DNA from 3 places in the Bradyrhizobium sp. SZCCHNS3052 genome. Region 2 is predicted to be linked to each of the others. Evidence: predicted binding sites of a transcription regulator. Region 2 holds the regulator's gene; each other region holds the start of a gene.

Region 1 (7,356 bases), on a different contig from region 2:
CTCGAGGAGGCGGCCAAGGTCAACGCCGACCTGATCGTGATGACCTCGCACCGCCCGGCGATGCGCACCTACTTCCTCGGCAGCAACGCGGGGCACGTGGTGCGCTACGCGAAGTGCTCGGTGCTGGTGGTCAGGCCTTGAGCGTCAGCTCCCCTCGATATCAAGACTTGGCTGATATCAAGACTTGGCTGACGCAAACGGGTTCCTTAAGCTCGGCAGATGAAACGGTCGGTTGCGAATTCGAGTGCAGATACCCCATGAGCTCCCCGTCAAGACTGGATTCCGCATTGGCCATCCTGGCTGCAACCGGCATGTGGCGAAGCAGTTACGAGCCTCCGCTTTATCGCTTGCTCTGGCGCCTCGGATTGCCCTTGCCACCACCGCATTTCGCCAGCTTCGGCTTCAACTTCGCCTTTACGGCGGCGTGGTTTGGCACCGCCTGGGGAGCCATCATGTGGATATTCGTTTGGTCCAAGGTGAGCGGGTCCGGTGTCGTGGCGATCACCGGAGCCGTCGTTGCCGGGGTTCTGTTCGGCTTGATCATGGCGGCCCACTATCGTTATGGCGCTCGCAAATATAAGCTCCCTCTTTGGTCTGAAGTGAATGCTGGCCCGTAACGGTGCAGGCGTCCAAACGTTCTGCATGTCGGGTTTAATGGATTCAATTTGGTGCTAACCGTCATTGCGAGCGAAGCGAAGCAATCCAGGGCTCCGCGAAGATTCTGGATTGCTTCGTCGCTTCGCTCCTCGCAATGACGGAGCTTGTTGCTGCCATTCCGGCTTCCTCTGAGATCACGGCCACTCCGCGATGAAGCCCTTCGCCTTATAAGGTTCGATCTTGTCCCATTCGCTGAGCACGCGGCGGCGGAACTCCGGATGGGTGTGCCACAACTGCCGCGGTACGCCGAAGCTATCGACCGTCAGCAGCATCTTCTCGACTTCGGGCCAGTGGCGCTGCAGGGTCATCGCGTAGCGCCGAGCGGTCCAGCTGTTGCCGAGGCAGATCACGCTGCCGACATTGGCGAGGCCGAGCGCGGCGTCGATCACCGGCAGCGCGAACGCGACGTTCTCGCCGGTATTCGTGGCGTGGTGCTCTTCGAGGATGCGCTCGGCCGGAATGCCGCGCCCCACCATGGCGGCCTTGATCAGCGTACACTCCGAAAGATCAGCGCCCGGCGTGATCCCACCGCTGACGATGGCGTGGCGGAAGTAGCCTTGCTGCCACAGCTTCACCGCCGTCTCGGCACGCAGCTCCTCGTCGACGCGGGTCCCGAACACGAACAGGAGATCGGCCGGCCGCAGCGGCGTATCGGCGAAATGCCGCGCGTTGACCGCGGCGATCTCGGCGTCATCCGGTCTGCGCAGCGCGCGATCCTGCATCGGTCCTCTCCGAAAGCGACTCGCTCACTCTGGCATGGCGCGCGAAATCTGCATGATCACATTCGGTGACCGGCGATGAGGTTGCGTGATCACGGCAGCAGCGCGGCCGGAATCTCCGTGAACGTGTAGCTGCGCGGCCTGTTGCGGGTGATGAAGCCGCCGACATACCAGGCGAACAGCGCGGCGAATCCGATCAGGAACAACGCGCCCGACCATTCGGCGATGACGAGCGCGCGCACCAGAAGCCCGGCCATCGCCACGGCGAGCAGCGCAATCGCGGCGAGCGCCGCGCCGTAGGTGACGCGGCCGAGGCCCGCGGTCAGCCGGGCGCTGCTGCCGCTGAAGGCGAGCCGCGCATGCAGGCCGAGGATGAAAGCACGATAGGCCTCGCTCTGCGGCGCCATCAGGGCCGCCGTCTGCCACGAGACGGAGATGATGCTGAGGCGGCGGCCATCGCGATGGGTGATGTCGGCCCGAAAACGCCTCGCCTGCATCGACACCGGTCGGTAGGACAGCCGGATCGCGGCGATGTCGGCGTAAGGCCACAGGCCGGTCCGGCCGGCGAACCGCCACGACAGCCCCTGCCCGGTCAGCTCGAACTGGTGCGCGGCCCCGATCAGCGACGCCTTGTAGGCGTAGCGGATCGCATCATCGCCGGCCGTGGTGGTGCGCTCGGAAATGGATCGGTCCTGTTGCGTGTGGCGCGCGCCTTATCCTACAAACGGAGCATGAGCGAAACGATCTATTTTCCGCGCCACCTGATCCTGGCCGGAGCGATGGCCGCCGGCGTGCTGCTGGCGCTGGCGGTGCACATGCTCGGCGCCCGCTACGGCCTCGATCTCGGCGGCCTGTGGCAGACCGAGAGCGGCGCCTTCATGCCGGCGGGATCGGCGATCGCCTGGTGGCTGATCGCCACCGTCGGCTTCTCCTCGGGCTATTTCATCGCCAACATCATGCACAGCGCGGTATCGGGCGAGATCCCGCAGCGGATGCGCAACTTCCTGGTCGTGGTCGGCGTGCTGATGCTGGCCGGCATCGGCCAGGCGATCTCCGGCCCGAGCCCGGTGCCATCGGCCTCGGGTGTGCTGGCCGGCCTCGCCGCGCTCTGCCTCGGCGCCCTGATGGCGTTCTGCGGCGCCAATTTCGCGTTGCGTAAGAGCTGACGCGCGGCATCCGGATGCGACGACGCCGCGCGGGATGTCCGCGCGGCGTTTTGTCTCATCAACGATGGCGCGATCAGCTCGCGGCGCGCAGATTGACGCTGGTCTCGGCGAGCTTGGTCAGCTTCATGTCGGTCGCCTTCTCCTCGTCGAGCGTCTTCTGCAGGACGGCGGCACAGTCGCTGCGGCCGAGTTGCTTGGCCCAGGCGATCAGGCTGCCATAGCGGGTGATCTCATAGTGCTCCGCCGCCTGACCGGCGTTGATCAGGGCGGCGTCGAGCACCGTCTTGTCCGCGACCTCGCCGGCGACCTCCTCGGCCTCCTCGATGATGCCGTCGATCGCCGGACAGTCGACCGCCTTGGGCGCAATGCCGTGCATCTCGAACACCTGCTCGAGCCGCTTCACATGCGTCCTGGTTTCGTCGAGATGGGTCAGAAAGCCCTGCTTGAGCTTCTGATCCGTCGCCTTGTCCGCCATCTTCGGCAGCGCTTTGACGAGCTGGTTCTCGGCGTAATAGATGTCCTGCAGCTGATGAACGAACAGATCGTTCATCGTCTTGATGTCCTTGGTGAACAGTCCCATTTGTTTCACGTCCTCTCGGTTCGGAACATGGGAGGTCCCTCCCCTGACCGATCGTCGCCATGTTCGCTGTGCGCTAACCGGCGGCTACGGCGGTTGTTCCGGCGTACCGCCCCTGCCGAACCGGTCGCAGGGACGAGGGTTCTCGTGAACCGCGCGGGCGACCAGTTGGACCGAATTGAGGCGGACGGGCCGCCAGCTATGTGACCGGAGTGTGACAGACCCGCGCCGCATGGGTCGGAGCTGAGCTGTGTCAAGGACTGCACAAGGCGCGCATTTTAGCATAAGGAACAGGCTGTCACGAATTGCCCGCCCCATCGATCAATGGTTTCGCCTCTTTTCCAAGATCTAGTACCGCCCCGCCGGGAGGATGAATGCAGCGCCTGCTGACCACGCTTGGGCGTGGCTTCAAGAAATGGATCGGCTGGAAGCGGCTGGGGATTGCAGCGAGCCTTGCGATCATCGCCTTCGCGATCACGACACTCGTGCGTACGCTGAAGGGCGTCGATGCCGGCGTCATCCTGACCGCGCTCACCGAAATCCCGCCCGGTCACATCGCCCTCGCGGCCTTGTGTGTGGTCGGCGCGTTCTGCACGCTGACCTTCTATGACTATTTTGCACTGCGAACGATTGGCAAGAAACACGTGCCCTATCGCATCGCGGCGATGAGCGCCTTCACCAGCTATTCGATCGGCCACAACATCGGCGCCACCGTGTTCACCGGCGGCGCCATTCGGTTCCGGATCTACTCCGACTACGGCCTGTCCGCGATCGACGTCGCCAAGATCTGCTTCCTGTCAGGCCTGACCTTCTGGCTCGGCAATCTGTTCGTACTCGGCATCGGCATGACCTTGCATCCGGCCGCCGCCACCGCGATGGACCAGTTGCCCCCGGCGGTGAACCAGCTGATCGCGATCGGCATCCTGGGGGCGATCTTCGCCTATCTCGGCTGGCTGACCGCCGGCAAGAACCGGCGCCAGCTCGGCCAGAACGGCTGGAAGGTGGTGCTGCCCTCGGCGCAGCTCACGCTCGTGCAGATCCTGATCGGAGTGGTCGACCTCGGCTTCTGCGCGCTGGCGATGTACCTCCTCGTCCCCGCCGCTCCGCCGATCGATTTCCTGTCGCTGTCGGTGGTGTTCATCCTCGCCACCCTGCTCGGCTTTGCCAGCCACGCGCCCGGCAGCATCGGCGTGTTCGATGCCGCGATGCTCGTGGCGCTGCCGCAGTTCGGCCGCGAGCAGTTGCTGGCCACCCTGCTCGTTTTCCGCGTGCTGTATTTCGTGATCCCGTTTGCGACGGCGATCTCCATCATGGGCATCAGGGAACTCTGGCTGAACGTCGTGAAGCCGTGGCAGGAGCGGCGCCGGCTGAACTCAGCCTGCGAGGACGAGGTCGCCGCCAAGCGCGCCGCAGCCACGGCGCCCGCCGCGGTTCCCCAGCGCATCAAGCGCCACTCCCAGCGCTGAGCAACAATCGTCTCGCGGATGACGCGACGGTTCGACCCTCGACCGGTTGAACTCGCGTGCGATCCTCTTATTTCCGCCCCATCGCTGACGTGAATCCTTGCGCATGACCCGAATGCCCCTTCGTCCGCTGCTCGCCGCCTGCGTCCTGGCCGGCCTGCTCGCCCCTCTCGCCGCCACCGAGGCGGCCGCGCAGTTCGGCGCAGCGCCGCTGCAGATCAGCTGGGAGGTGCGCAACCGCTTCCGTCTCTTCCGGGAGGAGCGCGACTTCCTGCTGCATACCGAGAGCACGCGCGACCGCTCCATCCTCGCCGCCGAGCAGGCGTTGGCGGTGCAGAGCGACGGCCGCGGCTGGGCCCGGAACGTCGTCAACCGGCTCTGCATCGACCTCGCCGGCCGCATCAACGAGCCGTGCACGCGCGACAACGTCAAGGAAAGCTATCTCACGCCGATCGACCATCCGGTCACGGTGCGCCTGACCGGCCCGGTCCCGGTCGGCGCCACCTGCGCGTGGTCGTTCGACGACGGCGACGGGCCGCAGACCTCGACATTCGACTGCGCCGAACCGGTCAACCTGCGCGTCCGCTACGGCCGCCAGACCGTCGCATCCGTCGATGTCGCCAGCCCGGAAGGCACGCAGCAGGTCTCGACCGGAATCCAGGTCCGCGACGTCCTGATCGCCGGCCTCGGCGACAGCATCGCCTCCGGCGAGGGCAATCCCGACCGCCCGATCGCGCTCGCCGACGACGGCTTCTGCTTCCGCTCCTATCTCGGCGGCCCGACCGCGCAATATTATCGGCCGAGCCGGGCCGGCTTCAAAGGCGGCCGCGCCTGCGAGGCGCCGGACACGCTGCAGAACTGGCAGAAGCACAGCGCGGTCTGGCTCAACGCGGCCTGCCATCGCTCGCTCTACAGCTACCAGACCCGCACGGCGCTGGCGCTCGCGGTGCGCTATCCGCACGTCGCGGTCACCTACCTGCCGCTCGCCTGCACCGGCGCCACCATCGCCGACGGCCTGTTCGGCAGCCAGCGCGCGCGCGAATGCACGCCGGGCCGCGCCGCGACCACCTGCGCCGGCAGCGTCAACGGCCAGCTCGGCGAGCTGCGCGAGGCGCTGACCGCGGCCAAGCGTCGCCAGCCGGACCGCAAGCTCGATCTGATTCTGCTGTCGATCGGCGCCAACGACATCAACTTCTCCGGTCTCGTCGCCGACGTCATCGTCGATACGCCGACCGAACGCACGCTGTTCAAACGCTCAGGCGTGATCGGCTCGGTCGAGGAATCGCGCAGCGAGCTGGCGCGCGACCTGCCGCAGGGTTTTGCCAAGCTGCGCGAGGCGCTGAAGCCGCTGGTCGGCGACCTCTCGCACGTCATCTACACCTCCTACGGCAACCCGGCACTGAGCGGCCCCGGCACGCCCTGCCCGGGTGGTCCGGCCGGTTTCGATATCCACCCATCGTTCAATGCCAATCCGCAGCGGCTCGCCAAGGTCGCGGGCTTCGTCGAGAACGAGTTCCTGCCGTCACTACGCGGGCTGGCGCAATGTACCGCGGGAGTCCTGTGCCGCGATCCGCAGGCCGACCGCATGACCTTCGTTGACGCGCATCAGGCCGCGTTTGCCGATCACGGCTTCTGCGCCCGCTCGACGCAGGATCCGCCGTTCGACCGCGAATGCTTTTCGGCCGACGGCGCCAGCTTCGATCCGAACATCGTCAGCGCCGCCAACGAGCCGCTGCTGTGCGGCCGCGGCGCCAGCGAGTATCGTCCCTATCTGCCGCGCGCGCGCTGGATCCGCGATGCCAACGACAGCTACTTCTCGGCGATGACCTATCCGCAAGGGCTGCCGGCGGCGATGCAGCCCTCCGACATCCACGATGCGAGCTGGGGCGTGCTGTCCGCGGTCTATGGCGGCGCCGTGCATCCGACGGCGGAGGGCCATGCCGCGATGGCCGACGCCGCCTTTCCGGCCGCGGCGCAAGTGCTCAACCTCGATGCGGCCGAGCCCAACGTCACCAGCCAGCCGCTGCCGCCGGCGGGCATGGTGAGGCAGTAGTCGGCCATTCGGGTAGGGATCGCAGAGGAAGAACAGCCTGAAGCGCTCCGCTCCGCATACCGTCTTTCGGGACGCCCTCCGTGAGCGGGCGCTCAGGAACAAAGGCTGTGGAGCGGCGAGATTGCAGAGCCTCATGGGGAGTTGGGAGCGGATGGAGAGCCGGGCCGCCTCGAAAGAACGTGTCGGCCTCGACGTCCCAACGCTCAGCGCGCAAATCGACGGCGACCACCGCCAAGCGATCCTGATTGTCCTTGTACCCAATATGGGTTGTTCACGCACATGGCCGCGAGGCCCCGGCCTGCCCTTCGACACTGATCCCAGGACGTATAGGTGCATTCGACATAGGTGCTACCACCCCATTCCCACCTTTGTAGGCAGACAGGATAATTGGACTCATAGGTCTGAGCAGCGGCGATCGGGATCATGGAGATGGCCGCGCTCCCCGCGATTATCCAACGCAGCATCAGCATCGCTCCCTCGTCGAATTCCGACCGCTGCGGCCAATGGCCTGCACGATCACCGGCAAGCAACGCTCGAATGATCATGGAGACCTTGTCCTCGACCACGCGGTTGATCTGGATCAAGCTCTTCGCCGACGCGGTGTCCGAGATCGCGATCCCTTGTCGGCCAGGAGCGAGGACGGTCGCAGTTCGGAAGCAGTCTACTTGACTGCAGCCGGCTTCTTCATCATCGGAGGCGCCTGCTTGGTGGCGGAGCCGGT
Region 2 (7,356 bases):
TGCGGGATCGGTCAGCGCCCAGCGATAGGCGCCCGCCATCAGCATGCTGTCGGCGGTGTCGACGGTGGCCATCGCAGCCGCGAACAGCGCCGGAAACACCAGGACATGGGCGAGGCTCGCGCCGCGCGCTGCCTCGGTTGCCGACAGGCTGAGAAGCCCGATCTCGCTCGCAGTGTCGAAGCCGAGACCGAACAGGAAACCGAGCGGATACATGTGCCAGGCGCGTCCCACCAGGCGGAGCACCGGGCGCAGCAGGCGGATGAGGATGCCCCGTCCGGAGCTTCCGGCGGTTTCCATCTCGGACTGCGGCTGTGCGGCGCGGCGCCAGAGGTTCACGAACAGAATGAGGTTCGCCAACGCGATCAGCAGCAGGAAGCCGGCCGACACCGACGTGCCGATGACGCCGCCGATCGCCCTGATCGCGCTCTCTTCATCCAGGAGGTCGGCGCCGGCGATGAGGCTCACGACGATGGTGGCGATGACGACGACGCTGGAATGGCCGAGCGCAAAATACAGGCCGGCGGCGCGCGGGGCGCTACCGTCCTGCACCAGCTTCCGCACGACGTTGTCGATCGCCGCGATGTGATCCGCATCGACCGCATGGCGCAGTCCGAGCAGCCAGGCCAGCATCGCGGTGCCGACGATGGCGGGCCGGTCGGCGTAGAGCGCGAACGCCCAGGCCCAGGCGAGCGCGTTGGCGGCGACCAGCCCGCCGACGAGCGCAACGTTGCGGCCGGGCTGCGATCGCCACCACAGCAGCCGAGGGGCACGAGGATGATCAATTTGAACAATCGTCATACTCGGACTATAGCAAGAGCCAGGCCAGTTCGGTAAAGCCCCCCGCTGCAGGCAAAAACTGCAGGAAAACGTGGGCGGCCCTTCCCGGATTGCCCTCTCGCTTGGCAACCCGCTATCCAGTCACGCACAGATCATGACCAGCGGCGGGACATCTTCTTCTCTCGCCCCTCCTTCGCTCACCGCATCGAGGCACTCTGTGCCGTGATCTCGCGCCGCACGACCGCCTCGAACTGGCTCGCGGGGGCGGCGAACATCAGCCGGGTCTCCTCGTGGAACGCCGAGAAGATGCCGACCACGGCCGGCTGTCCGCCGACGTCGGCCATGATGGGGGAGCCCGAATAGCCGAAATTGGCGAGGCAATGCACCGTCAGCAGCATCCCGTCCTTGGTCATGCCGGCGCTGCAATTGCGCTGGCCGGTCGGCGAATAGCGCCGCTCCTGGCCATAGCCGATCTCGGAGATGGTTCCGGCCGTGGTCGCAGCCTGCAATTCCTCGCGCGTCAGCGCCCTGACCTCAACCGGCTTCGACGGCAGCGCGTCCTTCAGCACGATCAGTGCCCAATCGGCGGGCGAGCGGTCGAGCGACCACCTGTCGTGCCGGGTCGGGACGAAATCAGGCGCCACGATCAGCTTGTCGGCGACCGACGATGCCGCCGGCGTGCCCCTGTTCATGCCGGCCAGGAAGCGGACGTTGCCGGGGCTGACCTGCGCCACGCCGTTGAACACGCAATGCGCCGCGGTGAGCACGACGCGCGGCGCGACCAGCGTGCCGGTGCACCAGCCGCCGGTCGAGTATTGCGCGACGGTGACGACGCCGATCGACGACGCCGGCCACGAGGTGGGATCGACGACCTCGCCGATGTGGCGGTCGAGCCCGAGCAGTTGCTCCGGACGCGGAGCGGCGATGCCGGCCTCCGCCGATTCCGGCTTCGGCCGCCAGGCCGCAATGGCACTCTGGGCCTGGACGCGCTGCGGCTCGGTCAACTTGACCCGCTGCACGTCGCGGCCGGCCGATCGCACGCCGCTACGGCCCGCCATCACCAGCCAGGCATAGCCCTGCACGACGTCCTGTTTCACACCGCGGCCGTCGAGCAGCATCAGGCCGAGCATGTATTGCGACTGGGCGAAGCCCTGCGCCGCGGCGCGGCTGAACCAGCGGCCGGCTTCGCCGTAATTGCTCGCAACACCTTCGCCGTTGACGTAGGCGATGCCGAGATAGTGTTGCGCGACAGCGAGCCCCTGATCGGCGGCCTTGCGGTACCACGCCAGCGCCTCGGCGGGGTTGCGCGGTTGGCCCCAGCCGAAGGCGTGCATGAAGCCGACGTCGAACTGCGCCCGCGCATCGCCCTTGGCGGCCAGCGGCAGCAGCCGTCGCATCGCCGCCGCATGCTGCCCGTTGCCTGCCGCCGCGACCGCGTCTTCGAGCTCGGCGGCCGTGGCGCCCGCCGCGCCGCCGAGCAGCACGGCAAGAGATATGATGATGGTCTTGATCAAGGGCGTCCGCTGGGACCGAAACATCGTGACGGGCCACGAAGCAGACACGATCAAGACGGCGGCGGCGTGGCGGAAAGCGGACCGCGATCTCCTCAATCGGGCCGCCTCGCGTCTCACACCTGCTGCGTCCTCACGCCCGATCGCCCCTTACACCTGCTCGCTCTTGGCGAAGCGATCATCGAGCGCATAACCGGCGCCGCGCACGGTGCGGATCGGGTCCTGCTCGCGGCCGGGATTGAGCAGCTTGCGCAGGCGGCCGATATGGACGTCGACGGTGCGCTCGTCGATGTAGATGTCGCGGCCCCAGACACTGTCGAGCAGCTGCTCGCGGCTGAACACGCGGCCGGGATGCTCCAGGAAGAACTCGAGCAGGCGGTATTCGGTCGGGCCGAGATCGATCGGCCTACCAGAGCGCGCCACGCGGCGCTTCTCGCGGTCGAGCTCGATGTCGCCATAGGACAGCACGGTCGCCAGCCGCTCCGGACTCGCCCGCCGCAGCAGGCCTTTCACCCGCGCCAGAAGCTCCGGCACCGAGAACGGCTTGACGATGTAGTCGTCGGCGCCGGTCGCGAGGCCGCGCACGCGCTCGCTCTCCTCGCCGCGTGCGGTGAGCATGATGATCGGCAACTGCCGGGTCTCGGTCCGCGCCCGCAGGCGGCGGCACAGCTCGATGCCGGACAGGCCCGGCAGCATCCAGTCGAGCACGACGAGATCGGGAACACGCTCCTTCAGGCGCGTGTCGGCCTCGTCGCCGCGCGCCACGGTCTCGACCTCGTAGCCTTCGGCCTCGAGGTTGTAGCGCAGCAGCGTCGTCAGCGCCTCCTCGTCCTCCACCACCAGAATTCGGGCGCCCATGTCTGAACCGTCTCTCTCAGTTGCCGGGGATCGTCGATGCGAAGCTCGTCATGTCGCCCTTCGGGCGCTTGTCCATGATCTGCTGGCCTTCGATCATATAGAACACCGTCTCGGCGATGTTGGTCGCGTGATCGCCGATGCGCTCGATGTTCTTGGCGCAGAACATCAGGTGGATGCAGAACGAGATGTTGCGCGGATCCTCCATCATGTAGGTCAGGAGCTCGCGAAACAGCGAGGTGCAGATGGCATCGACTTCCTCATCGCCCTTCCACACCGTCATCGCCGCCGGCAAATCGTGCGCGGCATAGGCGTCCAGCACCGTCTTGACCTGCGACTGCACGAGATCGGTCATGTGCTCGAGCCCGCGGATCAGCTTCAGCGGATGGAAGTCGCTCTCCAGCGCCGCGACGCGCTTGCCGATGTTCTTGGCGAGATCGCCGATACGCTCCAGATCGGTCGCCACGCGCATCGCGCCGACGATCTCACGCAGGTCGACCGCCATCGGCTGTCGCCGGGCGATGGTAAGAACGGCGCGCTCCTCGATGATGCGTTGCAGCTTGTCGACCTCGGCGTCGGTGGCGACCACCTTCTGGCCGAGCGCGATGTCGCGTCGCACCAGCGCATCGACGGAATCGACGATCAGCCGCTCGGCGAGGCCGCCCATCTCCGATACCAGACGGGTGAGGTCCTGCAGATCGCTGTCGAACGCCTTGGCGGTATGTTCACTGGCCATGATGATCTCCTGAAGACAATGTCGTCGGCGTCAGCCGAACCGGCCGGTGATGTAATCCTGGGTCCGCCGATCGCTCGGCGAGGTGAAGATCTTGCTGGTGTCGTCGAACTCGATCAGCTCGCCGAGATACATGAAGGCGGTCTTGTCGGAGACGCGCGCCGCCTGCTGCATGTTATGCGTCACGATGGCGATCGTATAGTTTTCGGCGAGTTCCTGGATCAGCTCCTCGACCTTGGCGGTCGAGATCGGATCGAGCGCCGAGCACGGCTCGTCGAACAGGATCACCTCCGGCCGGACCGCCACGGTACGCGCGATGCACAGCCGCTGCTGCTGGCCGCCGGACAGCGACAGGCCCGAGGCGTTGAGCTTGTCCTTGACCTCGTTCCACAACGCGCCGCCGCGCAGCGCCTTCTCGACCCGGTCGTCCATCTCCGACTTGGAGATCTTCTCATAGAGGCGGATGCCGAAGGCGATGTTCTCGTAGATCGTCATCGGGAACGGCGTCGGCTTCTGGAACACCATGCCGACCCGGGCACGCAGCAGGTTCAGATCGAGCTTGGGATCGAGGATGTTGGTGTTGTCGAGCATCAGCTGCCCGGTCGCCCGCTGCCCCGGATAGAGATCGTACATCCGGTTGAAGATGCGCAGCAGCGTGGACTTGCCGCAGCCGGACGGGCCGATGAACGCGGTGACGCGGTTGGTGCCCAGCGACAGGTTGATGTTCTTCAGCGCATGATGGTCGCCGTAGTAGAAGTTGAGGTTGCGCGCGGTCACCTTGGCCGGCGCATCCGGAAGCGCCTTGCCGTGAAGAGCGTGATTGGGCTGACTGACGGAGACGGACAGTTCGGTCATTTGGTGTTCCTCTCGGCGCCGAGAATGCGTGCACCGATGTTCAGGGCGAGCACGGCCAGAGTGATGAGAAGGGCTCCGCTCCAGGCCAGTTGTTTCCAGTAGGCATAAGGGCTCTGGACGAAATTGTTGATGGTGACGGGCAGGTTCGCCATCGTCTTGGAAAGGTTGAGGCTCCAGAACTGGTTCGACAGCGCGGTGAACAGCAGAGGCGCGGTCTCGCCGGCGACGCGGGCGGTCGCCAGCAGCACGCCGGTGATGAGGCCCGAGCGCGCCGCCCGATAGGCGATGCGGCGGATCACCAGCGAGCGCGGCAGGCCGAGCGCAGACGCCGCCTCGCGCAGCGGGTTGGGCACGAGCAGCAGCATGTCCTCGGTGGTGCGCAGCACCACCGGGATCACGATGACCGCCAATGCAAGGGAACCCGCGAGTGCCGAGAAGCCGCCCATCGGCACCACGACCGCACCATAGATGAACAGGCCGATGATGATCGAGGGCGCCGACAGCAGGATGTCGTTGATGAAGCGGATCACCGAGGTCAGGCGGTCGTTGCGGCCGTATTCGGCGAGATAGGTGCCGGCAAACAGGCCGAGCGGCGCGCCGATGCCGACGCCGATGATCGTCATGATCAAGGAGCCGACGATGGCGTTGCGCAGGCCGCCTTCGCTGGAGCCGGGCGGTGGCGTGTCGGCGGCAAAAACCTGCAGGCTGAGGCCGGCGAGTCCGTTATAGAACAGCGTGAACAGGATCAGCGCCAGCCAGGTGACGCCGAACATCGCGGCGGCAACGCAGAGGCCGCGGATCACGATGTCTCTGCGGCGCCGGCGCGCATAGATCGGATTGACCGGCGCATCGAGTGTAAGCGTGTCAGCGCTGGACATGGCTTATTTTCCCGCCTTGGCTTCGAGCCGCATGAGCATCAGCCGCGCGCTCGCCAGCACGAAGAACGTGAGCACGAACAGCAGCAGGCCGAGCAGGATCAGGCTCGACTGGTGCAGCCCGTCGCTCTCCTGGAATTCGGAGGCGATGGCGGCCGAGATCGTGGTGCCCGGTGCGAAGATCGAGGATGAGATACGGAACGAGTTGCCGATGATGAAGGTCACCGCCATCGTTTCGCCGAGCGCACGCCCCAGCGCCAGCATGACGCCGCCGATCACGCCGACACGGGTGTAGGGAATGACGACGCTGCGCACGACCTCCCAGGTGGTGCAGCCGACCCCGTAGGCGGCTTCCTTCAGCACCGGCGGGACCGTCTTGAACACGTCGACCGAGATCGAGGTGATGAACGGCAGCACCATGATCGCCAGGATCAGCGAGGCGTTGAACAGGCTGAGATAGGACGGCGGACCCGCGAAGATGTCCTGCAGCACGGGGATGCCGGCGCAGAGATTGATCATGAACGGCTGGAACGTATAGGCCAGGAACGGCCCCAGCACGAAGAAGCCCCACATGCCGTAGATGATCGAAGGAATGCCGGCGAGCAGCTCGATGGCAAGTCCGATCGGACGGCGCAGCCATTGCGGGCACAGCTCGGTGAGGAAGATCGCAATGCCCAGACCGACCGGAATGGCGATCAGCATCGCGATGAAGGACGTGACCAAGGTACCGTAGATCGGGCCGAGCGCCCCGAGCACCGGCGGATCGGCCGACGGCGCCCAGCGCCGCGTCCACAGGAATTCGAAGCCATATTCTCTCATGGCCGGCCATGCGCCGACGATGAGCGACAGGATGATGCCGCCCAGGATCAACAGGACGGAGATCGCGGACAGCCGCGTGATCCAATAGAAGGTCACGTCGCCGAGCTTGAAGGCGTTGAGCGCGCGTGCCCGGTCATAGGGTCCGGCAGCAGCCGCGATATCGCTGACTTCGGTCTGAACCGCCATCTCTGCCAATTCTGCCCCCTGTTCCTTGGACACGCCTCAACCCCGGTAGCGCCCCTCCCCCGGAGGCCGGGAGAGGGGGATTTTCGATACGTCCGGATCAGCTCTTGATGTCGGCCGACCAGGTCTTCTCGATCAGCTTCACGACGCTGTCGGGCATCGGGATGTAGTCGAGCTCCTCAGCCATCTTGGCGCCCTTCTCGAACGACCACTTGAAGAACTTGATGGCTTCGCCGGACGCCGCCTTGTCGGCCGGCTCCTTGTGCATCAGGATGAAGGTCGCCGCCGTCATCGGCCAGGACTTGTCGCCGGGCTGGTTGGCGAGGATCACGTAGTAGCCGGGGGCCTTGGCCCAGTCGGCATTCGCGGCCGCGGCCTGGAAGGCCTCGACGGTCGGCTGCACGGTCTTGCCGGCCTTGTTGATCATGCCGGTGTAGGTGAGCTTGTTCTGCTTGGCATAGGCGTACTCGACATAGCCGATCGAGTTCTTGGTCTGGCCGATGTTGCCGGACACACCCTCATTGCCCTTGGCGCCGACACCGACCGGCCACTCGACGGCGGTGTTGAAGCCGATCTTGCTCTTCCAGTCGGCGCTGACCTCGGAGAGGTAGTAGGTGAAGTTGAAGGTCGTGCCCGAACCGTCGGAGCGGCGCACCACGGCAATCGCGTCGGACGGCAGCTTGACGTTGGGGTTCAGCTTCTTGATCGCGGCGTCATCCCACTTGGTGATCTTGCCAAGATAGATGTT
Region 3 (7,356 bases), on a different contig from region 2:
CTCGACAGCGGCATGGTCTTGCCGGTGCGTACCAGCTTCGCCTTCATGCCGCGGTTGAGCTTGCCCGAGCACAGCCGCGCGAACGCGATGCGGTCGCGGTGGTTGGGGTCCATATTCGCCTGGATCTTGAACACGAAGGCGCTCATGCGCGGCTCGGCGGCGTCGACCTTGCGCAGGTTCGACTCCTGCGCGCGCGGCGACGGCGCGTAGCGGCCGAGGCCTTCGAGCAGATCGCCGACGCCGAAATTGCGCAGCGCGCTACCGAAATACACCGGCGTCAGGTGGCCCTCGCGAAATGCCTCGAGGTCGAACGGCTTGCAGGCCTCCTTGACCAGCTCCAGCTCGTCGGTGATCTGGCTCATGTCGAGATTGGCGTTGATCTTGCCGAGCTCGGCGATGTCGATCTGCTGCGCCGCGCCGGTCTTGGCGCCGCCGCCTTCGAGCAGGCGCACGCCGCCGTCGCGGATGTCATAGGTGCCGATGAAGTCGCGGCCGCGCCCCACGGGCCAGGTCATCGGCGTGGTGTCGAGCGCCAGCGTCTTCTCGATCTCGTCCAGGAGATCGAAGGTGTCGCGGCTCTCGCGGTCCATCTTGTTGATGAAGGTGATGATCGGGATGTCGCGGAGGCGGCAGACCTCGAACAGCTTGCGCGTGCGCGCCTCAATGCCCTTGGCGGCGTCGATCACCATGACGGCCGAGTCGACCGCGGTCAGCGTGCGATAGGTGTCTTCGGAAAAGTCCTCGTGGCCCGGCGTGTCCAGCAGGTTGAACACCAGCCCTTCGAACTCGAAGGTCATCACCGAGGTGACGACCGAGATGCCGCGCTCGCGCTCGATCTTCATCCAGTCCGAGCGGGTGTTGCGGCGCTCGCCCTTGGCCTTGACCTGACCGGCGAGGTTGATGGCGCCGCCGAACAGCAGCAGCTTCTCGGTCAGCGTCGTCTTGCCGGCGTCCGGGTGCGAGATGATGGCGAAGGTGCGCCGGCGCGCGACCTCGTCGGAGAGCGCGGAGCGGGACGGCTGTTCGGTCGTCAAACTTGTATCGGACATGAGGCGGCGGACGTCGTTTCGGGGCCAGAGAGCGGGCGATTTGATGGGAAAGGCGCGGGATCACGGCCGCCGCGCGCCCTCCATATAGGCGTTTTGCACCGCAACTCCAACCGGCGAGTTGCCCCCTCGCCCGCCCCGGATCAGTGCCGGAGCACCGACACCAGCCAGAACGTCAGCGCCGAGACGATGGCAGAGGCCGGAATCGTGAAGATCCAGGCGTAGACGATCGATCCGGCCACGTTCCAGCGCACCGCCGAGGCGCGGCGGGCGGCGCCGACGCCGACGATCGCGCCGGTGATGGTGTGGGTGGTCGACACCGGCACGCCGAGGAACGTCGCCAGGAACAGCGTGATGGCGCCGCCGGTCTCGGCGCAGAAGCCCTGCATCGGGTTGAGCTTGGTGATGCGCAGGCCCATGGTGCGGACGATGCGCCAGCCGCCCATCAGGGTGCCAAGCGCCATCGCGGCCTGGCACGACAGCACGACCCAGAACGGCACCGTGAACTGCTCGCCGAGACGGCCCTGCGAGTACAACAGCACGGCGATGATGCCCATCGTCTTCTGCGCGTCGTTGCCGCCATGGCCGAGCGAATAGAGCGAGGCCGAAGCGAATTGCAGGATGCGGAAGGCGCGGTCGACCGCGAACGGCGTCGAGCGCACCGAGGCCCAGGACACGATCGCGACCAGGATCATCGCCAGCACCAGCCCGACCAGCGGCGACAGCACGATCGCGAGCACGGTCTTGGACAGGCCGCTCCACACGGTGGCCGAGATGCCGGCCTTGGCGACCCCTGCCCCGACCAGCCCGCCGATCAGCGCATGCGAGCTCGACGACGGAATGCCGGCGGCCCAGGTGACCAGGTTCCAGACGATGGCGCCGACCAGGGCAGCGAAGATCACCTGCGCGTCGACGATCGCGGGATCGATGATGCCGGTGCCGATGGTCTGGGCGACGTGGAGGCCGAACACGCCGAACGCCACGAAGTTGAAGAATGCGGCCCAGAACACCGCATATTGCGGCCGGAGCACGCGGGTCGAAACGATGGTCGCGATCGAGTTGGCGGCGTCGTGCAGGCCATTCAGGAAGTCGAAAGCGAGTGCGACGGCGATGAGGCCGACCAGGATCGGAAGGCCGAGTTGAGCGTCCACGGCGCGGCCCTACCCTAGACCTGTTCGATCATGATCGAATTGATCTCGTTGGCGACGTCGTCGAAGCGGTCGGCGACCTTCTCCAGATGGTCATAGATCTCGGCGCCGACGATGAAGTCCATCGTGTTGGCGTTGCGGTGCTTGAGGAACAGCTCCTTCAGCCCGATGTCGTGGAGATCGTCGACCCGTCCCTCGAGCTTGGTCATCTCCTCGGTGATCGCAGTGATCATCGGCACGTTCTGGCCGATCGCCTGCAACAGCGGCAACGCCTTTCCGATCAGGTTGGCGCAGTCGACCAGCAAGGTGCCCATCTCGCGCATGGTCGGCTCGAACTCCTTGACCTCGAACAGCACCACGGCCTTGGCGGTCTGCTGCATCTGGTCGATGGCGTCGTCCATCGAGGTGATCAGGTTCTTGATGTCGCCGCGGTCGAATGGGGTGATGAAAGTGCGGCGGACAGCGGTCAGCACTTCGCGGGTGATGTTGTCGGCCTCGTTCTCGAGCTGGCTGACGCGCTGGCAATGCCTGAGGATGTCGTCGCCGCCCTGCAGCATGTCCTGCAGCGCATGGGCGCCTTGAATCACCACCTTGTTGTGGCGGGCGAACAAATCGAAAAACCGCTCCTCCCGCGGGAGGACGGCGCGAAACCAGTGCAGCATGGGACGAGATCCATCCATTCCGAAACGGGCCAGGGCCGGCCAGTCACAGAACTGTCATACTCCGGATCGCGCACCAGCAGAAGCGGTGGCCGGATCATCCACCGCTTTCTGCCCTTTCAACGATCTCTTTTCAGATCAATGACTTAGAGGGATCGCTTGAACAGATGGGCGATTTCCCCGACGACGCCGCGGCGGAAGGTGAGCACGCAGGCGACGAAGATCACGCCCTGGATCACCGTCACCCACTGGCCGAAGCCGGACAGATATTGCTGCATGCCGACGATCACGAACGCGCCCACGACGGGGCCGAACACGGTGCCGAGCCCACCGACCAGGGTCATGAGCACGATCTGGCCGGACATCCCGACCTCGACGTCGGTCAGCGAGGCATTCTGGGCGACGAACACCTTCAGCGCACCGGCGAGGCCCGCCAGCGTCCCCGACAGGATGAAGGCGAGCAGCTTGTAATGGTCGGTCTTGTAGCCCAGCGAGATCGCGCGCTGCTCGTTCTCACGGATCGATTTCAGCACCTCGCCGAACGGCGAGTTGATGGTGCGGAAGATCAGCAGGAAGCCGGCGAGGAAGCCGACCAGCACGACGTAATAGAGCACCGTCGGCTTGGACAGGTCGAGGATGCCGAACATCCGGCCCTGCGGAATGCCCTGGATGCCGTCCTCGCCATGGGTGAACGGCGCCTGCAGATAGATGAAGTACAGGAGCTGCGACAGCGCCAGGGTGATCATCGCGAAATAGATGCCCTGGCGTCGGATCGAGATGTAGCCGGTGATCACCGACAGGACGAACGATCCGGCGACGCCCGTCAGGATGCCGAGTTCGGGCGGCAGCCCCCACACCTTCAGCGCGTGGGCACTGCAATAGCCGGCCGTTCCCAGGAACATCGCATGGCCGAACGACAGCAGGCCGCCATAGCCGATCAGGAGGTTGAAGGCGCAGGCCAGCAGCGCGAAGCACAGCGCCTGCATGACGAAGAACGGGTACAGCCCGGTCCACGGCACGATCGCCAGCAGCGCTGTCATGATGACGAACACGATCATCTCATCGCGCATCGCGCGCGGGGTGATCGGCAGGGTTGCGTCGGTGATGGATGTCATGTCAGGCCGCCCGTCCGGTCAGACCCGTCGGCTTCACCAGCAGCACCAGGACCATCAGAACGAAGACCACGGTGTTGGAAGCCTCGGGATAGAAATATTTGGTCAGTCCCTCAATCACGCCGAGCAGGAAGCCGGTGATGATCGAGCCCATGATCGAACCCATGCCGCCGATCACGACCACCGCGAACACCACGATGATGATGTGCTCGCCCATCAGCGGCCGCACCTGGTTGATCGGCGCCGACAACACGCCGGCCAGCGCCGCGAGCCCGACGCCGAGGCCGTAGGTCAGCGTGATCATGCGCGGCACGTTGATGCCGAACGCCCGCACCAATGTCGGATTCTCGGTGGCCGCGCGCAGGTAGGCGCCGAGCCGGGTCCGCTCGATCAGGAACCAGGTCGCCAGACAGACGACCAGGGAGAATATGACGACCCAGCCGCGATAGACCGGCAGATACATGAAGCCGAGGTTCATGCCGCCGCGGAGCTGATCCGGGATCGCATAAGGCAGGCCGGACGAGCCGAAGAAGTTCTGGAACACGCCCTGGATGATCAGCGCCAGTCCGAACGTCAGCAGCAGTCCGTAGAGATGGTCGAGCCCGGCAATCCATTGCAGCATGGTGCGCTCGAGGACCATGCCGAAGATGCCGACGATGATCGGCGCCAGCAGCAGCGCCCACCAATAATTGATGCCGCCGAGGTTCAGCAGGAAATAGGCGCAGAACGCGCCCATCATGTAGAGCGCGCCATGGGCGAAATTGATGATGTTGAGCATGCCGAAGATGACGGCAAGCCCGAGACTGAGCAGCGCGTAGAACGAGCCGTTGATCAGTCCGACCAGGAGCTGTGCGTAGAGGGCCTGCATCGTCTTGTTTCTGTTTTCTCTCGGCGTTTCCCAGAAGATGGCGGCCCCGGCGACGTTCAGCCGCCGGAGCCACAGCGGTTCATTTCTTCAACAAGGCGCACGCGCTCTTGTCGAGCGGCGTGAAGGCCTGGTCGCCCGGTACCGAGCCGACCAGCTTGTAGAGATCCCACGGGCCCTTGGACTCCGAGGGCTTCTTGACCTCGAACAGATAGGCGGTGTGGATGGTGCGGCCGTTCGGCTGGATCTCGCCCTTGCCGAACAGCGCATCGTCGGTCGGGATCGACTTCATCCTGTCGACGATCTTGACGCCGTCATGCGGGTTCTCGCCGAGCGCCTCCAGCGCCTTGAAGTAATGCATCAAGCCGGCATAGACGCCCGCCTGCACCATGGTCGGCGGCGCGCCGTTCTTCATGCGCTTGGCGAAGCGCTCGGAGAAGGCGCGGGTCTGGTCGTTCATGTCCCAGTAGAAGGTCTCGGTGAAGTTGAGGCCCTGCGCGATGTCGAGCCCGATCGACTTGACGTCGGTCAGGAACAGCAACAGCGCGGCAAGCTTCTGGCCGCCCTTATTGATGCCGAACTCGGCCGCCTGCTTGATCGTATTGGTGGTATCGCCGCCGGCATTGGCGAGGCCGATGACCTTGGCGTTCGACGACTGCGCCTGCAGCAGGAAGGACGAGAAGTCGGAGGTGTTGAGCGGATGCTTGACGCCGCCGATCACCTTGCCGCCATTGGCGGTCACGACCGCCGTGGTATCGCGCTCCAGCGCGGCGCCGAAGGCGTAGTCTGCCGTCAGGAAGAACCAGGTCGAGCCGCCCGCCTTGACCAGCGCCTGGCCAGTGGTGTGCGCGAGCATGTAGGTGTCGTAGGTCCAGTGCACCGTGTTGGGCGAGCACTGCGCGTTGGTGAGATCCGAGGTCGCAGCGCCCGAATTGATGTAGACGCCGTTCTTTTCCTTGACGACGTTGTTCACCGCCAGCGCCACGCCCGAGTTCGGCACGTCGACGATGACGTCGACCTTGTCGACGTCGAACCACTGCCGCGCGATCGAGGTGCCAATATCCGGCTTGTTCTGGTGATCGCCGGAGATGACGTCGATCTTCCAGCCCTTCGCGGTGAGGCCGGAATCCTCGATCGCCATCTGCGCTGCGAGCGTCGAGCCGGGACCGCCGAGATCGGCATAAAGACCCGACTGATCGGACAGCGCGCCGATCTTGACGGTCTTGTCGCCGGCCGAAGCGATGCTGCCAGCGGCGAGAGTGAGTGCCGTTCCCAGCAACAGCGACGCGATGAATTTGCTCTTCATTTCCAACTTCCAGAACTTTCCAAGAAAACTGCCAAGAGAACTGCCAAGAGATTCTACCAAGAAACCGCGAGAAACCGCGGAAGGAACTGCCAGGTCAGCGTCGCTGGCGCTGGTCAGACGCCGAGATAAGTATGCAGCTTGTCCATGTTGGCCGACAGATCGGCATTGGCAAAGCCGTCGATGACCTTGCCGTGCTCGACCACGTAGTAGCGGTCCGCGACCGTCGAGGCGAAACGGAAGTTCTGCTCGACGAGGAGAATCGTGAAGCCTTCCTTCTTCAGCCGCGCGATGGTGTGGCCGATCTGCTGGATGATGACGGGCGCGAGTCCCTCGGTCGGCTCGTCCAGCATCAGGAAGCTCGCGCCGGTGCGCAGGATGCGCGCGATCGCCAGCATCTGCTGCTCGCCGCCGGAGAGCTTGGTGCCCTGGCTCTTCAGCCGCTCCTTGAGATTCGGAAACAGCTCGAAGATCTGGTCGAGCGTCAGCCCGCCCGGCCGCACAACCGGCGGCAGCAGCAGGTTCTCGCGGACGTCGAGGCTCGCGAAGATGCCGCGCTCCTCCGGGCACAGCGCGATGCCGAGCCGCGCGATCTTGTCGGAGGTCATGCGGATCAGCTGCTGGCCGTTGAACTGAACCGAGCCGGTGCGCTTGCCGATGATCCCCATGATCGATTTCAGGGTCGTGGTCTTGCCGGCGCCGTTGCGCCCGAGCAGGGTGACGACCTCGCCGGCATTCACGTTGAAGTTCATGCCGTGGAGAATGTGGGATTCGCCGTACCAGCTCTCGAGGTTGTTGACGTCGAGAATGGTGCTGGTCGCAGCCGCCTGCCCTGGCTTCGTGGCCGTCATCACCTCAGGCATGTCCGGCTCCCAGATAGGCTTCCTTGACGCGCTCATCCTTGGAGAGCTCAGAATACGGCCCTTCCGTCAGCACCTGCCCGCGCGTCAGCACGGTGATGGTGTCGGAGAGGTTGGCGACAACGCTGAGATTATGCTCGACCATCAGGATCGTGTATTTGGCGGAGATGCGCTTGATCAGCGCGGCGATCTTGTCGATGTCCTCGTGGCCCATGCCGGCCATCGGCTCGTCCAGCAGCATCATCTCCGGATCGAGCGCCAGCGTGGTCGCGATCTCCAGCGCGCGCTTGCGCCCATAGGGCATTTCGACTGCCGGAATATTGGCGAACTCGCTGAGGCCGACGTCGTCGAGCAGCTCGAGCG

The links. Region 2 encodes PhoB, which activates phosphate uptake and scavenging genes when phosphate is short. Its sites were predicted from a motif close to TGTCATNNANCTGTCAT; they were not measured.
Region 1: QX073_RS10200 (YbhN family protein) is a predicted target of PhoB. The motif match lies at 3,323-3,339, and genes of this name have one in related genera.
Region 3: QX073_RS04475 (DUF47 domain-containing protein) is a predicted target of PhoB. The motif match lies at 2,898-2,914, and genes of this name have one in related genera.

What each region holds. Positions count from the first base shown of each region.
Region 1 covers NZ_JAUETB010000002.1:446,197-453,552, reverse strand. The annotation lists gene QX073_RS10230 (universal stress protein) at 1-141, shown strand, start outside; gene QX073_RS10225 (DUF6404 family protein) at 258-617, shown strand; gene QX073_RS10220 (YdcF family protein) at 792-1,379, opposite strand; gene QX073_RS10215 (hypothetical protein) at 1,469-2,059, opposite strand; gene QX073_RS10210 (hypothetical protein) at 2,108-2,542, shown strand; gene QX073_RS10205 (ferritin-like domain-containing protein) at 2,616-3,122, opposite strand; gene QX073_RS10200 (YbhN family protein) at 3,494-4,585, shown strand; gene QX073_RS10195 (hypothetical protein) at 4,689-6,635, shown strand; gene QX073_RS10190 (DUF3551 domain-containing protein) at 6,839-7,219, opposite strand; gene QX073_RS10185 (DUF2147 domain-containing protein) at 7,297-7,356, opposite strand, start outside.
Region 2 covers NZ_JAUETB010000005.1:240,058-247,413, forward strand. The annotation lists gene QX073_RS19050 (HoxN/HupN/NixA family nickel/cobalt transporter) at 1-798, opposite strand, end outside; gene QX073_RS19055 (trypsin-like serine protease) at 975-2,291, opposite strand; gene phoB (phosphate regulon transcriptional regulator PhoB) at 2,439-3,146, opposite strand; gene phoU (phosphate signaling complex protein PhoU) at 3,163-3,879, opposite strand; gene pstB (phosphate ABC transporter ATP-binding protein PstB) at 3,910-4,731, opposite strand; gene pstA (phosphate ABC transporter permease PstA) at 4,728-5,609, opposite strand; gene pstC (phosphate ABC transporter permease subunit PstC) at 5,613-6,611, opposite strand; gene pstS (phosphate ABC transporter substrate-binding protein PstS) at 6,709-7,356, opposite strand, start outside.
Region 3 covers NZ_JAUETB010000001.1:982,406-989,761, reverse strand. The annotation lists gene QX073_RS04485 (peptide chain release factor 3) at 1-1,049, opposite strand, end outside; gene QX073_RS04480 (anion permease) at 1,190-2,197, opposite strand; gene QX073_RS04475 (DUF47 domain-containing protein) at 2,212-2,856, opposite strand; gene QX073_RS04470 (branched-chain amino acid ABC transporter permease) at 3,000-3,968, opposite strand; gene QX073_RS04465 (branched-chain amino acid ABC transporter permease) at 3,970-4,833, opposite strand; gene QX073_RS04460 (ABC transporter substrate-binding protein) at 4,913-6,136, opposite strand; gene QX073_RS04455 (ABC transporter ATP-binding protein) at 6,250-6,996, opposite strand; gene QX073_RS04450 (ABC transporter ATP-binding protein) at 6,989-7,356, opposite strand, start outside.